3 regions of the Streptomyces sp. NBC_01283 genome follow, and region 3 is predicted to be linked to each of the others. Evidence: riboswitches for the same ligand, from Rfam matches in the RefSeq annotation. Region 3 holds a riboswitch; each other region holds the start of a gene.
The links. A riboswitch is a leader RNA that binds a small molecule or an ion and turns the genes downstream of it on or off. The one in region 3 is predicted to bind cyclic di-AMP.

Region 1 (5,369 bases), 2.8 Mb from region 3:
GCGCGCACAACCTGTTGGACATCGCGAATGGCGCCATGGAACGGCTGAGGACTCTGACGCTCGCAGAGCGTAAGGAAGTCTTCGACATGTTCGACCTGCACGTAGTCCCCGGGGACATGACCGACGTAGGCAAGCCCGGTAATAGGTGCCCCGTCAGCGAATGGCACTGGGAAACCGGGGCGCTGGTTCCGCCGGACCCCACAGACGAGGAGTGGGAGACGGTGCTGAGTGTTCTCAGGCTCCACTTCTCCGGGAAGGCAAAGAAGCACTTCGTTACGAAGTACGACATTCGCGAGCAATTCTGCGGCATGCTCCACCGGCTCCGTCACGGAGTCTCCTGGGTCGACATGCCGAATACATGGGGACCGATGAACCCCATGAGGGAACGCCAGCTCACGTGGTGGAAAAGGGGGGTGTGGCCGGAGTTGATGGCGGTGTCGGGCGCCGATGAGCGAGGGTCGCAGGCATACAGGCGGCCGACACTTCCTCGGCTCACGGTGACGGGGCGGCTCCGCGCCGGGATGCTCACACAGATCTGGAGCGAAGAGCCTCGATAGAGATGGCGTGGCGGCCTCATCATGCGCGGACTCCGCACGCTGCCCGTGGAGTTCACACCCGCACAGCGGAGCAAATATCAGACGTCTGGAACGCCGTCCAGCTGACAGGCCGTCAAGACTGTGACTTTCACGTGATCTCCGCTGCATCGACTTGTGACAAGCGTTCGACTGCCGCTACGTTCACGACGACTCGGCCTCCCGTGCCGCAGTCGTCGCTCCAGTCACGCGAAAGGCACCCGCATGCTCTCCGGCAATGGTCGTCACCGACGCCCCCGCCAGGCCCCGGCTCTGATCGTCGCGGCAGGAGTCGCAGGATCGGCCATCGCCATCCCGCTGCTCGGCGCCACCAGTGCGAGCGCGGCGGACACCGCCACGTGGGACAAGCTCGCGGAGTGCGAGAGCGGCGGATCCTGGAGCGCGGACGCGGGCAACGGCTACTACGGCGGGCTCCAGTTCTCGCAGGAGCTCTGGGAGGAGTACGGCGGCCTCGACTTCGCGCCGAGCGCCGACCAGGCCAGCCGCTCGCAGCAGATCTCCGTCGCCGAGAAGGTCCTCGACGACCAGGGGACCAAGGCCTGGCCGAGCTGTGCGCCGATCGCCGGTCTCACCCAGGACGGTGCCGCGGCCGACGTAGACCCGGGCGCCCCGATCACGACGATTCCTTCTGACGAGCCGTCGGAGTCGACCGGGTCCGGCGATGAGGCGGACCCGGACGAGCCGAGCGAGTCCGCCGACCCCTCGGACGACGCCGGGTCCTCGAAGAAGCCCTCGGGCTCGGAGAAGTCTTCCGAGAGGCCCGGCACCGATGACGCCGACGCCGATGCTGACGCCGACGACTCCGATGACACGTCACGAGACAAGAATCACGACGAGTCCGGCAAGTCGGGTGACTCGGCCAAGTCCGGCGACCCGGACAAGTCCGGGCGTGACGATGCCACTTCGCCCGGCTCCGGCTCTTCCGCCGGTGAGGGCGAGGGCCGCCACCGCGGCGGCAGCGCGGACGGCGAGCCGTCCGGCGACGCTTCCCGCGAGGGTTCGGGCCGGCATGCCTCCCGTGGCGACGAGCGTCAGCAGGACGGCTCCGACGGGACGTACACGGTCCGCTCCGGCGACAACCTCTCGGCCATCGCCGACGACCTCGACGTGCAGGGCGGGTGGACCGAGCTGTATGCCGAGAACGAGAAGTCGGTCGGCTCCGACCCCGATCTCATCCTCCCCGGTCAGAGCCTCGATTTGGGCGAAAAGTAGGGGTAGTTGGTGAGTCGCTTTGCGCTTGATGTCCCAATTGGCGCAAGTGAGAGATGGGTCTCAGAAGCCCTGATCGTCTTTGAAATTCGACCGATCGCATGACTACGGTCGGGACCGCTCGCCACAGCGGGCCCCGCCGGTCGGTACGCCGAGTCCTGCCAACGGCCGTTCGGGAACAGTCGTCGCGTAAGCGCCGTAGGCAGGAGCGGGGGACCCAAGGTTTCCGCCGGGCCCGGCCGTTGAGCATCGCGAGAGCGAGGCACACGGACGGGAACGGCTAGGGGTTAAGTCGCGCTCAGGAAGCGCGGCCGGGCAACTTCACTGGCCCGAACCCGACAGCTCACCTCGCAGGCGTCGGTGAGGGGATCACTCATGCTGTTTTCCAGCAAGGGCAAGCACCGCCGTCCGTCCAAGGCCACCCGTGTCGCCACGCTCGCCGGCGTCACCGGTGTCGCGGTCGCGGCCCCGCTGATGGCGGCCGGCCAGGCCTCCGCCGCGACGAACTCCGAGTGGGACGCCGTCGCCCAGTGCGAGTCGGGCGGCAACTGGTCGATCAACACCGGTAACGGCTACACGGGCGGCCTGCAGTTCTCGTCGTCCACCTGGGCCGCGTACGGCGGCACGAAGTACGCGCCCAGCGCCGACCAGGCCTCCAAGGCCCAGCAGATCGAGATCGGCGAGAAGGTCCTCGCGGGTCAGGGCAAGGGTGCCTGGCCGAGCTGCGGCGTCGGCCTCTCGGGCGCCTCCAACGAGGGTGGCGGTGCGCAGGAGAGCGCCCCGCAGCAGACCCAGGAGCAGCCGAAGAGCCAGCCCAGCGCGCAGACCGAGCAGCCGCAGCAGCAGGCCCCCAAGAAGGCCGAGGCCGCGCCGAAGGCCGAGTCCAAGAAGACCGTCGAGACCCCGACCGGCAAGACGGTCAAGAAGGGCGACGGCGAGTACAAGGTCAAGAAGGGTGACACCCTCTCCAAGATCGCCGAGGCCAAGGACGTCAAGGGCGGCTGGCACAAGGTGTACAAGCTCAACGGCGACATCATCGACAACGCCGACATGATCTACCCGGGCCAGCAGCTGCACCTCAGCTAAGAGCTGAGGAGGCAGGCAGGCGGCACCTGGCGGTCGCGCCCCCCGGCGGAGGCGCGACCGACGGAGCCGGTGACGCCCGCAGGTACTGCCGGTCCACCCCCGTCCCCACGGGTCCACCCCGTCCCGGTGCGCGTATCCCCCGTACGCACCGGGGCGGGGTTCTTTTGCCCTCCACGCTTTGTTCCGTTCGGAAACATTTTGCTCTCGGTTTGTCCACAGGGCGGTCGCTCGGCTGGCTCTTGTCCGGGAGCCGGTTAGGCTCGTGTCCGCGAGGCCAACGCCCCGCGTACCCGCGTCACATCCCAGAAGGAGATGCTCGTGCCGTCCATCGACGTCGTCGTAGCCCGGGAAATCCTGGACTCCCGAGGCAACCCCACGGTCGAGGTCGAGGTCGGCCTCGACGACGGCAGCACGGGTCGTGCCGCCGTTCCGTCCGGTGCGTCCACCGGTGCTTTCGAGGCCATCGAACTCCGTGACGGTGACCCCAACCGTTACATGGGCAAGGGCGTGGAGAAGGCCGTCCTCGCCGTCATCGAGCAGATCGGCCCGGAGCTCGTCGGGTACGACGCGACCGAGCAGCGCCTGATCGACCAGGCGATGTTCGACCTCGACGCCACCGACAACAAGGGCTCGCTCGGCGCCAACGCCATCCTCGGCGTCTCGCTGGCCGTCGCGCACGCCGCGTCGGAGGCCTCCGACCTCCCGCTCTTCCGCTACCTCGGCGGCCCGAACGCGCACCTGCTGCCCGTTCCGATGATGAACATCCTGAACGGCGGGTCGCACGCCGACTCGAACGTCGACATCCAGGAGTTCATGATCGCGCCGATCGGTGCCGAGTCGTTCTCCGAGGCCCTGCGCTGGGGCACCGAGGTCTACCACACGCTGAAGAAGGTCCTGAAGGACAAGGGCCTCTCCACCGGCCTGGGCGACGAGGGCGGCTTCGCCCCGAACCTGGACTCCAACCGCGCCGCGCTCGACCTCATCCTCGAGGCGATCAAGCAGGCCGGTTACGTCCCCGGCGAGCAGATCGGCCTCGCGCTCGACGTCGCCGCGTCCGAGTTCTACAAGGACGGCAAGTACGAGTTCGAGGGCAAGTCCCGCTCGGCCGCCGAGATGACCGAGTACTACGAGGAGCTCGTCTCCTCGTACCCGCTCGTCTCCATCGAGGACCCGCTGTTCGAGGACGACTGGGCCGGCTGGAACGTCATCACCGAGAAGCTCGGCGACAAGGTCCAGCTCGTGGGCGACGACCTGTTCGTCACCAACCCCGAGCGCCTGGCCCGTGGCATCGAGGAGAAGTCCGCGAACGCCCTCCTGGTGAAGGTCAACCAGATCGGCTCGCTGACCGAGACCCTGGACGCCGTCGAGATGGCCCAGCGCAGCGGCTTCAAGTGCATGATGTCGCACCGCTCCGGTGAGACCGAGGACGTCACCATCGCCGACCTCGCCGTCGCCACCAACTGCGGCCAGATCAAGACCGGCGCCCCGGCCCGCTCCGAGCGCGTCGCCAAGTACAACCAGCTGCTCCGCATCGAGGAGATCCTCGACGACGCGGCCGTCTACGCGGGCCGCAGCGCGTTCCCCCGGTTCCGCTTTGCGGACTGATAAGCACAGCAAGGGCTGAGCGCAGCTGCCCTGAGTAGTTACCTACGTCCCCGTACTCGGTCCCGTACCGTGTGCGGGGACGTACGTACGTATCGGGGAGGCGGCACACATGGCCGTGAAGGACCGCGACCGGTTCTCCACCGCGACCAGGCTGCGGCTGCTCGGCGAGCAGACCGCGGAGCGTGTCTACCGCTCCCAGACCAAGCGCCAGGCACGCCGCTCCCGGCTGACGGGACGCGCCGCGCTCCTCGCGCTCGTGCTCTGCTCGCTGGTCGTCGCCCTCGCCTACCCGATAAGGCAGTACGTCTCCCAGCGCGCGGAGATCGCCGACCAGCGCAAGGAGCAGGCCGAGCGCCGCGAGAACGTCGAGAGACTGAAGGACGAGAAGGCCCGCTGGCGGGACGACGCGTACGCGGAGCAGCGTGTCCGGGACCGGCTGCACTATGTGATGCCGGGCGAGACCGGCTTCACGGTGGTCGATCCCGAGGCGGCGAGGAAGCAGCGCACCGACCAGGGGGCCGCCGCCCGACCCTGGTACTCGAACGTCTGGGACGGCGTCGACAAGGCCGACCGCCCGGACGACGACGACTGAGCTCGACAGGGTTCGACCGAGTCCACCCGGGCTCGACAGAACTTCTACGGAACCGATCGAAAGACAGGCATGGAAACGCCCCCGCCGACCACCCCGCGCACCGAGCCCACCGACGCCGACGTCGAGGCCTTCAAGCAGCAGCTCGGCCGCCCGCCGCGCGGCCTGCGGGCCATCGCCCACCGCTGCCCGTGCGGGCAGCCGGACGTCGTCGAGACGGCGCCGCGCCTTCCGGACGGGACGCCGTTCCCGACGACGTACTACCTGACGTGCCCGCGGGCCGCCTC
Region 2 (5,369 bases), 1.3 Mb from region 3:
ACGAGCGCGACCCGCTCCAGGAACTGGGACAGCGTGCCCGAAACGCCTGCGGCAGCAGCCGCGTCCGCTCCGTCCGCGGCGTCGGTCTCAGCGTCGGTGTCGGTGTCGGTGTCGGTCTCGGCGTCGGTCCCGCCCTCCGCTGCACCGCTGTCGTGCTCGAACTCCAGCGCCACGGCTGCGAGTTCCTGGAGGTTCTCGATGCGCGTCTCGTCCTGCGGGTCGGTCGAGGCCTGCAGCTCGGCGAGGTACCCGGTCCGTTCGAGCACGGCCTCCAGGACGACGGCGGGGCCGGCGCCGGACTCGACGATGGTGCGCAGCTCCTCCATCAGCACGTTGAAACGCTTGACGGCGTTCGCCGAGCGGGCCGCCATTCCGTACGCCTCGTCGACGCGCTTCAGCGCCTGCGGGAAGGAGATCTTCTCGCGCTGCGAGAGCGCGTCGATCATCGCCTCCGCGCGGTCGCCGATGCCCCTCTTGGGTACGTTCAGAATGCGGCGGAGCGGGACGGAGTCCTCCGGGTTGGCGAGCACCCGCAGATACGCAAGGACGTCGCGGACCTCCTTGCGCTCGTAGAAGCGGACGCCGCCGACGACCTTGTAGGGCAGGCCGACGCGGATGAAGATCTCTTCGAAGACACGGGACTGCGCGTTCGTCCGGTAGAAGATCGCGACGTCGCCCGCCTTCGCGTCGCCCGCGTCGGTGAGCCGGTCGATCTCGTCGGCGACGAACTGTGCCTCGTCGTGCTCGGTGTCGGCGACGTAGCCGGTGATGCCCGCGCCCGCGCCCGCGTTGGTCCACAGATTCTTGGGGCGACGGCTTTCGTTGCGCTCGATGACGGCGTTGGCCGCGGTCAGGATCGTCTGCGTGGAGCGGTAGTTCTGCTCCAGGAGGATCGTCGTCGCGTTCGGGTAGTCCTCCTCGAACTGGAGGATGTTGCGGATCGTGGCGCCACGGAAGGCGTAGATCGACTGGTCCGCGTCACCCACGACACACAGCTCGGCGGGGTCGTCCCCCTCGCCTCCGGAGGGGCCCACCAGCTCGCGCACCAGGGCGTACTGGGCGTGGTTGGTGTCCTGGTACTCGTCGACCATCACGTGGCGGAAGCGGCGGCGGTAGTGCTCGGCGACGTCGGGGAACGCGCGGAACATGTTGACCGTCGTCATGATCAGGTCGTCGAAGTCGAGGGCGTTCGCCTCGCGCAGACGCGACTGGTACATCGCGTACGCCTGGGCGAGCGTCTTCTCGAAGCCGTCGGCGGCCTGGCCGGCGAAGGTCTCCTCGTCGATCAGCTCGTTCTTCAGGTTCGAGATCTTGGCGCTGAAGGACTTCGGCGGGAACTTCTTCGGGTCGATGTCCAGATCGCGGCAGACCAGCGCCATCAGGCGCTTGGAGTCGGCGGCGTCGTAGATCGAGAAGGAGGAGGTGAAGCCGATCGTCTTCGACTCGCGGCGCAGTATGCGCACGCACGCGCTGTGGAACGTCGACACCCACATCGCGTTGGCCCGCGGCCCGACGAGGTTCTCGACGCGCTCCTTCATCTCGCCGGCGGCCTTGTTCGTGAACGTGATCGCCAGGATCTGTCCCGGGTGCACGTGCCGCTCGGCCAGGAGATACGCGATGCGGTGCGTCAGGACGCGGGTCTTGCCGGAACCGGCGCCCGCGACGATGAGCAGCGGGGAGTCCGCGTGCACGACGGCCGCGCGCTGGTTCTCGTTCAGCCCGTCGAGCAGGGCCGCCGGGTCGATCACGGGGCGCGGGGCGCCGCCGCGGTAGTGCGCGTCCCGAGGTGTGGGCGCGTCGAACTTCCCGTCGAACAGATCATCCGGAACGGATTCCGGACCACTGTCCTCGGGCGGCGGCGGGGGCTCTTCCTCCGAAGCCCGCGAGGGCTTGAGGTCCGCCAGGAAGCTGTCATCAAAGAGGCTGCTCATCGCCTCCCGAGTCTAGGCGGCCCCACTGACAACCCGCCCCGGGTTCCGGCCACCCCGTCCTTCCGCGCCCGCCTACGCCCAGCCCGCGGACCGTCACGTTCCGCTACGTCGCGGCATGCCCGCGTCAAGCGCTTCGCAAAGTAACGAAAACGTATCGGGCATATCGAACATCAACCTTCACACGGGCCACACGAATTGGCTAGGTTGCTGCCCGGGCTGCTCGTACTCCCACCGGCGAACCCCGCCGGGAACGAGTGGCCTCCGCCGAGTTCGATCTCCTCGGAGCCGGGGACCCACGTAGAACTTGGGGTGAATCGGTCCCGTACGCAGTACGGGACCGTAGGGCAACCTTCCGGAACCACCCGCCCGAACCCGACAGCTAACCCGGTAGGCGGTCTACGGAAGGAGTCGCCTCCCTTGGCGTCGCACCGCAAGCCGCGGACCCGCATTGCCGGCCTACGCGCCACCCCCGCCCTCGGTATCACGACGGCAGCCCTGACGTCCGTGGCCCTCCTCTCACAGAGCGCGCAAGCGGCACCGTCCGCGCCCCAGAAGCCCAGCCTCGAAGAGGTCCAGAAGAAGGTCGACGACCTCTACCACCAGGCGGGCGTGGCCACCCAGAAGTACAACTCGGCCAAGGAGCGCACCGACAAGCAGCGCAAGAAGGTCGACGCTCTCCTCGACGACGTGGCAGAGCGCGCCGACAAGCTGAACGAGGCCCGCCGGCAGCTGGGCACGTTCGCCGCGGCCCAGTACCGCACCGGCGGCGTCTCCGAGACCGCCACGATGATGCTCGCCGACGACCCGCAGGGGTTCTTCGACCAGAACCACCTGTCGGACCGGCTGACCGCGCGCCAGAAGAGGGCGGTCGACGACTACCAGACGCAGCAGGCGTCGGCGACGAAGCAGCGCACGAAGGCCACCAAGAGCCTGGAGACGCTGAGCAACTCGCGGGACGACCTCAGGACGAGCAAGCAGACTGTCCAGAAGAAGCTGGGCCAGGCGCGCACGATGCTCTCGGAGCTGACGGCCGAGGAGAAGGCGCGGCTCGCGGCGATCGAGAAGAAGAAGGAAGACGAGGCCAAGCGCAAGGCCGCCGAGCTGGCGCGCAAGCAGGAGGCCGAGGCGGAGGCCAAGCGCAAGGCGGCGGAAGAAGCCGCCGCCAAGGAGCGCGAGTCGGACAAGGAGACCCCGGACGCGGGCTCCGGATCCGGCACCGGCTCCGGCTCCGGCTCCGGCACGGACAGCGGTTACGCGACGAAGGCCGCGAAGGTGATCAACTTCGCCGAGGCCCAGATCGGCAAGCCGTACGTATGGGGCGCCACCGGCCCGGACTCCTACGACTGCTCCGGGCTCACCCAGGACGCGTGGAAGGCCGCGGGGATCTCCCTGCCGCGTACGACGTGGGACCAGGTGAAGGTCGGCACGACCGTCAAGACCGCCGACGCCAAGCCGGGTGACCTGGTCTTCTTCTACGACGACATCAGCCACGTAGGGATCTACATCGGCGACGGCAAGATGATCCACGCCCCGAAGCCGGGTGCGAACGTCCGCGTCGAGTCGATCTACTACATGCCGATCCACAGCGTGGTCCGCCCCGCGTAACCGTCACACCGCATGAGAAGCGGCCCTCCACGCGCGCGTGGAGGGCCGCTTCTCATGGTGGAGGGCCGCTTCTTATGAAGGTGACCGGGTGAGGGTGGAGATCAGGTCCACAGCACCGCGATGAAGATGTTCGCGACGGTCAGCAGCCCGACGGCGCCGAACATCCCCTTGTCCACCTTCTCCTCGTCCCGCTTCACATAGACCAGCGCGAGGATCACGATCAGGACGGCCATCTTGATGCCGATCTTGACGTTGTTGACGGGGTTGTCGTCCGCCTGGTTGAGACCCACCAGGACCACGCCCGTGACGAGCATCGTGAGCGCGCCGTGCAGCATCGCGGGGCTGAAGCGTGCCGTGCCCTGGCCCATCTGCTTCATCTGGGTGAGGAAGCCGCCCAAGAGGGAGGCGATGCCGATGATGTGCAGGCCGACGAAGAGATGGGTGAGAACGTCCATGTCCCGGAGCCTAGCCGGGGCCATATCACCGCTCCGTGGCCAGGTGGGCCACAAGCTCCGCATCAGTCACAGGCGTACGCGAAGGTCGTGCGACTCAGCGGATCGCATGGTCGCACATAGTCACCTGTCCGCACACTTCCGTCAGTTGCGCACAATCCGTCACCAACCCGTGACGGTCAGGTTTAGCGTCCTTCGTCAGGTGACCGGCTCCCCACCGCCGCCCGGTCCAGGGGCGGCAGTCGGACACCACCGCCGAGAATCCGGCGGCGGTCCGCTCCCCCTGTGCGGGCCGCCGCCGGAACCTTAAGGAGCCCCCTACGTTGGCAGCGCACCGCAAGCCGAAACAGCGCTCGCTCAGTGGCCATACGGCCCGTACCGCCGCCACCATCGCCCTCGCCGGGGCCGCCACAGCCACCGCCTTCGACGGAACGGGACACGCGGATCCGCGGCTCAGCCCGGCCGAGGTGAAGTCCAAGGTCGACGCGCTCTACCGCGAGGCCGAGGTCGCCACCGAGAAGTACAACGGCGCCAAGGAGAAGGCCGAGAACGCCGAGAAGTCTCTGGGAGAGCTGCGCGACGAGGCGGCCCGCAAGACGGAGAAGCTCAACTCCGCGCGTGCGGGGCTCGGTTCGATGGCGGCGGCGCAGTACCGCAGCGGCGGCATCGCCCCGTCCGTCCAGGTCGCGCTCTCCTCCGACCCCGACCAGTACCTTGAGCGCGCCGCGCTCGCCGACCGGGCGAACAGCCGCCAGGCCGCGACCGTCACCGGCGTACAGAAGCAGCTCCAGGAGATCGACCAGCTGCGTGACGAGGCCGACGACACCCTCGCGCACCTCAAGTCCCGCCAGGCGGAGCTGAAGAAGCACAAGAAGACGGTCAACGGAAAGCTCGACGCGGCCAAGCGGCTCCTGTCACAGCTCACCGGCGACCAGCGCGCGGAGCTCGCGGGCAAGGACAGGGCATCCCGTACCGCGGGCCGCGACGGCGTCCCGGGCGTCCCGGCCAAGGCTGCCAACTCCCGTGCCTCAGCGGCGGTCTCGTACGCCTACAAGGCGCTCGGCAGCCCGTACGTATGGGGCGCCACCGGGCCCAACGCCTTCGACTGCTCGGGGCTCACCCAGGCCGCCTACCGGTCGGCAGGGGTCGACCTGCCGCGCACGACGTACGCGCAGATCGCCGCGGGCGAACGCGTCCCGCGCTCCCAACTCCAGCCCGGCGACCTGGTCTTCTTCTACCAGGGCATCAGCCACGTCGGCATCTACGTGGGCAACGGCCAGATGATCCACGCCCCGAACCCGAGCGCACCGGTCCGCATCGCACCGATCAGCCAGATGCCGTTCGCGGGGGCTACGCGGGTGGCGTGAGAAGGCCTCACGGG
Region 3 (5,369 bases):
TGCTGCGGCTCGCCGGAGCCCCCTCGCTCGGCTGGCTCGACGTGAAGACGTCCGGTGACGTCGAGGTCCCCGTCATCGAGGCCGCCGTCGACGAGGAGCTCGCCCGCTTCGCGGAAGAGGGCCCCACCGAAGAGGAGATGGAGCGCGCCCAGGCACAGCTGGAGCGCGAGTGGCTGGACCGGCTCTCCACGGTGTCGGGCCGCGCGGACGAACTGTGCCGGTACGCCGTCCTGTTCGGCGACCCGCAGCTCGCCCTCACCGCCGTCGGGCGCGTCCTCGACGTCACCGCGGAAGAGGTCAGGGCGGCCGCGGCGGCCCGGCTGCGCCCGGACAACCGCGCGGTGCTCGTGTACGAGCCCATCGCGCCCGCCGAAGCCACCGACGAGGACGAAGAGGAGGCCGCGAAGTGAGCGAGGCCGCAACGATGCAGTTCCACCCGCAGCCCCAGGCGGGCACCGCACGGCCGTGGGCCTTCCCCGCGCCCGAGCGCGCCACCCTGGACAACGGCCTCACCGTGCTGCGCTGCCACCGCCCCGGCCAGCAGGTCGTCGCGGTGGAGATCCACCTCGAGGCACCGCTGGACGCCGAGCCCGAGGGCCTCGACGGCGTCGCCACGATCATGGCGAGGGCCTTCAACGAAGGCACCGACAAGCACTCCGCCGAGGACTTCGCCGCCGAACTCGACCGCTGCGGCGCCACCATGGACGCGCACGCCGACCACCCCGGCGTCCGCGTCTCCCTCGAAGTCCCGGTCTCCCGCCTCCCCAAGGCGATGGGCCTGCTCTCCGACGCCCTGCGCGCCCCCGCCTTCGCGGACAGCGAGATCGAACGCCTCGTGCGCAACCGCCTGGACGAGATCCCGCACGAGGCCGCCAACCCGGGGCGGCGCGCCGCCAAGGAGCTCTCCCGGCAGCTCTTCCCGGCGACCGCCCGCATGTCGCGCCCCCGCCAGGGCACGGAGGAGACGGTCACGGCCATCGACTCGGCGGCGGTGCGCACCTTCTACGAGAAGCACGTGCGTCCCGCCACGGCGACGGCCGTCATCGTGGGCGACCTGACCGGCGTCGACCTGGACGCCGTCCTCGCCGACACCGTCGGCGCCTGGACGGGCGGCACCGCCGAACCGCGTCCGGTGCCTCCGGTGACCGCGGACGACACCGGGCGTGTCGTCATCGTGGACCGCCCCGGAGCCGTGCAGACGCAGCTGCTCATCGGACGCGTGGGACCGGACCGGCACGACCGCGTCTGGCCCGCACAGGTGCTCGGCACGTACTGCCTGGGCGGCACCCTCACCTCGCGCCTGGACCGCGTCCTGCGCGAGGAGAAGGGATACACCTACGGCGTACGGTCGTTCGCCCAGGTCCTGCGTTCCACGCCGGACGGAAGCGGCGCCGCGATGCTCGCCATCAGCGGCTCCGTGGACACCGAGTCCACGGGCCCGGCGCTCGACGACCTGTGGAAGGTGCTGCGTACGCTCGCCGCCGAGGGCCTCACGGACGCCGAGCGCGACGTCGCCGTGCAGAACCTGGTGGGCGTCGCCCCGCTCAAGTACGAGATGGCGGCGTCCGTCGCGGCCACCCTCGCCGACCAGGTCGAGCAGCACCTGCCGGACGACTTCCAGGCTCAGCTGTACCGCCAGTTGGCCGCCACCGGCACCGTGGAGGCCACTGCTGCCGTCGTGAGCGCCTTCCCGGTGGACCGCCTGGTGACGGTGCTCGTCGGTGACGCCGCGCGGATCGAGGAGCCCGTCAGGGCGCTCGGCATCGGTGAAGTGAGTGTGGTCACCGGCTGAGTGGCAGTCAGGACATGTCGGGACCCCAGTGGCGGGAATTGGCTACTGGGGTCCTCATATGTCCGAATTGCTATGGAGGTTACGTGTCTGCCCTGTGGCGTGCGCTACAAAAACACTGATCCGTTTGTCGTTTGAAAGATGGCCCGCTTAGCGTCATCCCGGCTGTTCGTCATGCAGTACGCCGCACCCGCGGCACCGGACAGTCATCGCCGAGTCCCCGTACGGCGCGAGCCAGGGGAGCCGGGGACCCACATGTCCCCTTGGGGTGAATCGGGAACCTTGCCGTCAGGTGAGGGACTCGTAGGAGACCTTCCTGCTCCGAACCCGTCAGCTAACCCGGTAGGCGAGAAGGAAGGAAAGGATCAGCCGCTTCATGGCGTTCACCCGTGCCACCGGGAAGCACCGTCGCCCGAGCCGCCTCACGCGTACGACCGCGAACGTGGCGGGCGTCGCAGCCCTCACCACCACCGGTGTCATCGGAGGCCTGGCCGCTCCGGCGCTCGCCGCCGACGACGCTGCGGCCCTTGAGCACACCGGCCTCACCCAGGCCATCTCCGTGGGCGACTCGCTCGCCCAGAGCATCGACGCGCAGGCCGCTGCCCAGCAGCAGGCCGCCGACGACGCCGCAGCCGCCAAGAAGGCCGAAGAGGCCGCCAAGAAGAAGGCCGAAGAGGCGAAGCGCAAGGCCGAGGCCGAGGCGAAGGCCAAGGCCAAGAAGGAGCGCGAGGCCAAGGAGCGTGCCGCTCGCGAGGCCGAGCGCAAGCGCCTGAACACCTACGTGGCCCCGGTCAGCGGCTCGTACGTCTCCACGGGCTACCAGACCGGCGGCGCCATGTGGTCCTCCGGCAGCCACACCGGCATCGACTTCCACGCCGCGTCCGGTACCTCGGTCCACGCGGTCGGTTCCGGCACCGTCGTCGAGGCCGGCTGGGGCGGCGCCTACGGCAACAACGTGGTCATCAAGATGAACGACGGCACGTACACCCAGTACGGCCACATGTCGTCCCTCGGTGTCACGGTCGGTCAGGCGGTCACGCCGGGCCAGCAGATCGGCCTCTCCGGCTCCACGGGCAACTCCAGCGGCCCGCACCTCCACTTCGAGGCCCGCACCGGCGAGGAGTACGGCACGGACATCGACCCGATCTCGTACCTCCGCTCGCACGGCGTCAACGTCTGATTCCCGGACGTCTGATCCCCGGCGGTCGCGCGAAGCGCACCTGATTCACCGAAAGCCCCGGCTCGTCGAGAGCCGGGGCTTTCGCCGTTCCGCGTTCCTCGTGCCCCTATCGCCTTTGGCCAAAAGTATCCCTGGATTTCGGCCGACCGTCGGAAATTCGGCGGCTCTGCAATAGAGTCACAGAACAGGCGTCGATCGACCGCGTTTCGCGGGGATTAAGGCGGAGGTCAGTCATGCGCATTCCCGCGCACTCGGTATGCACGGCCATCCGGGACGACATCGTCTCCGGTGTCTACGAACGGGGCGGCCGGCTCACCGAGGAACTGCTCGCGCGCCGCTACGGAGTCTCCCGCGTCCCCGTGCGCGAGGCCCTGCGCACCCTGGAGGCCGAGGGCTTCGTCGTCACGCGCAGGCACGCGGGCGCGTGCGTGGCGGAACCGACCGAGGAGGAGGCCGCCGACCTCCTGGAGATCCGCGCGCTCCTGGAGCCGCTGGGCGCCGCCCGCGCCGCACAGCGCCGCACGGAGGCGCACCTGAAGGTCCTGCGCGGCCTTGTCAGGCTCGGCCAGGAGCGGTCGCGGCACGGCCGGAGCGAGGATCTGCGCTCACTCGGCGGCTGGTTCCACGAGACGCTCGCCCAGGCAGGCGGCAGTCCGGGCCTCACGGCACTGCTCACCCAGCTCCGGCACAAGATCGCCTGGATGTACGTGGTGGAGACGTCGGCGGCGCCCGCCGAGGCCTGGGCCGAGCATGCCGCGATCGTCGACGCGGTGGCGCGCGGCGACGCGGAGCGGGCCCGCGCGCTCACCGCGCAGCACACGGAACGGACCACCTCCGCGCACCGGCCGCGCTTCGTGCAGGGCCGCGGCATCCCCGGTGTGAGGGGTTCGCAACATCCCGTAAACGCAGTGGGCCTGCGGCATTAACAGAGGCGCCGTATACAAAGAAGAGTTATTCGGCGGGGGATTATTTCTGCTGCCCGAATTCAATGTCGACGACTGATATCCGGCAAGCGGAACCAGAAACGCCGAAGGGCCCGCCCCTATTTGGGGCGGGCCCTTCGGCGTATGAGTACCAGTCTTTACTAGACGGTCTCGGGGAGTTCCTCGAGGCCGTCCGCGACCAGCTTCGCCAGACGGTCGAGAGCGGCGTCCGCGCCCTCGGCGTCGGAGGCGAGCACGATCTCCTCGCCGCCCTGCGCGCCCAGACCGAGCACCGCGAGCATGGAGGCGGCGTTCACGGGGTTGCCGTCAGCCTTGGCGATCGTCACGGGGACGCCGGCGGCGGTGGCCGCGCGGACGAAGATGGAGGCGGGTCGGGCGTGAAGGCCCTCGGCCCAGCCGACGTTGACGCGGCGCTCAGCCATGTGTTGCTGCCCTTCCAGGTGTCTCACACTTGTCTAGACCAGTGTCTCATGCCGCCACGAGTGCTCCGCCGGCCGATGGTCCGTACGGCGCCGACCGGTGGTCCGTACGGCGGCGGCCGTAGGTCCCTGCTCCGTCGACCGTACGTCCTCCCGCCTCGGGTCCTCGTCCCGCCCTTCGACGTCTCCTAGCGTGCCCCGGCCGACGCGCCCCCGCGACCCGTACCCTGGGCCCATGCAGACCCCGTCGGACCGGCACGCATACCCCTCCCACTGGGAAGCCGATGTCGTCCTGCGTGACGGAGGCACCGCACGGATCAGGCCGATCACGGCCGAGGACGCGGACCGCCTGGTCAGCTTCTATGAACAGGTCTCGGACGAGTCGAAGTACTACCGCTTCTTCGCCCCCTACCCCCGCCTGTCCGCCAAGGACGTGCACCGCTTCACCCATCACGACCAGGTGGACCGGGTGGGCCTCGCGGCCACCGTGGGCGGCGAGTTCATCGCCACCGTGCGCTTCGACCGCATCGACTCGCGCGGCATGTCCGCGAGCGCGCCCGCCGACGAGGCCGAGGTCGCCTTCCTCGTGCAGGACGCCCACCAGGGCAGGGGCGTCGCCTCCACCCTCCTCGAACACATCGCCGCCGTCGCCAGGGAGCGCGGCATCCGCCGCTTCGCCGCCGAGGTGCTGCCCGCGAACACCAAGATGATCAAGGTGTTCACGGATGCGGGCTACCAGCAGAAGCGCAGCTTCGAGGACGGCGTCGTACGTCTCGAATTCGATCTGGAGCCCACCGACCGCTCGCTCGCCGTGCAGCGCGCGCGTGAGCAGCGGGCCGAGGCGCGGTCGGTGCAGCGGCTGCTCACGCCGAAGTCGGTCGCCGTGATCGGCGTCGGACGCACGCCCGGGGGAGTGGGGCGCAGCGTGCTCCGGAACCTTCGCGAGGCGGGCTTCACCGGGCGGCTGTACGCGGTGAACAGCGCGTTCGAGGAGGGTGGCGAGATCGACGGGGTGCCCGCGTACCGCTCCGTGCGCG

Region 1: another riboswitch for cyclic di-AMP. It lies ahead of OG302_RS24875 (transglycosylase family protein); the one in region 3 lies ahead of OG302_RS11935 (M23 family metallopeptidase).
Region 2: another riboswitch for cyclic di-AMP. It lies ahead of OG302_RS17680 (NlpC/P60 family protein); the one in region 3 lies ahead of OG302_RS11935 (M23 family metallopeptidase).

Annotation. Positions count from the first base shown of each region.
Region 1 is NZ_CP108430.1:5,442,939-5,448,307, forward strand. It holds gene OG302_RS24865 (recombinase family protein) at 1-557, shown strand, start outside; gene OG302_RS24870 (transglycosylase family protein) at 798-1,805, shown strand; cyclic di-AMP (ydaO/yuaA leader) riboswitch at 1,987-2,174, shown strand; gene OG302_RS24875 (transglycosylase family protein) at 2,178-2,888, shown strand; gene eno (phosphopyruvate hydratase) at 3,201-4,493, shown strand; gene OG302_RS24885 (septum formation initiator family protein) at 4,603-5,085, shown strand; gene OG302_RS24890 (DUF501 domain-containing protein) at 5,155-5,369, shown strand, end outside.
Region 2 is NZ_CP108430.1:3,913,636-3,919,004, forward strand. It holds gene pcrA (DNA helicase PcrA) at 1-1,931, opposite strand, end outside; cyclic di-AMP (ydaO/yuaA leader) riboswitch at 2,184-2,341, shown strand; gene OG302_RS17680 (NlpC/P60 family protein) at 2,349-3,536, shown strand; gene OG302_RS17685 (hypothetical protein) at 3,638-3,991, opposite strand; gene OG302_RS17690 (NlpC/P60 family protein) at 4,312-5,355, shown strand.
Region 3 is NZ_CP108430.1:2,639,688-2,645,056, reverse strand. It holds gene OG302_RS11945 (M16 family metallopeptidase) at 1-410, shown strand, start outside; gene OG302_RS11940 (M16 family metallopeptidase) at 407-1,792, shown strand; cyclic di-AMP (ydaO/yuaA leader) riboswitch at 1,990-2,153, shown strand; gene OG302_RS11935 (M23 family metallopeptidase) at 2,166-2,969, shown strand; gene OG302_RS11930 (GntR family transcriptional regulator) at 3,203-3,895, shown strand; gene OG302_RS11925 (HPr family phosphocarrier protein) at 4,054-4,335, opposite strand; gene OG302_RS11920 (GNAT family N-acetyltransferase) at 4,568-5,369, shown strand, end outside.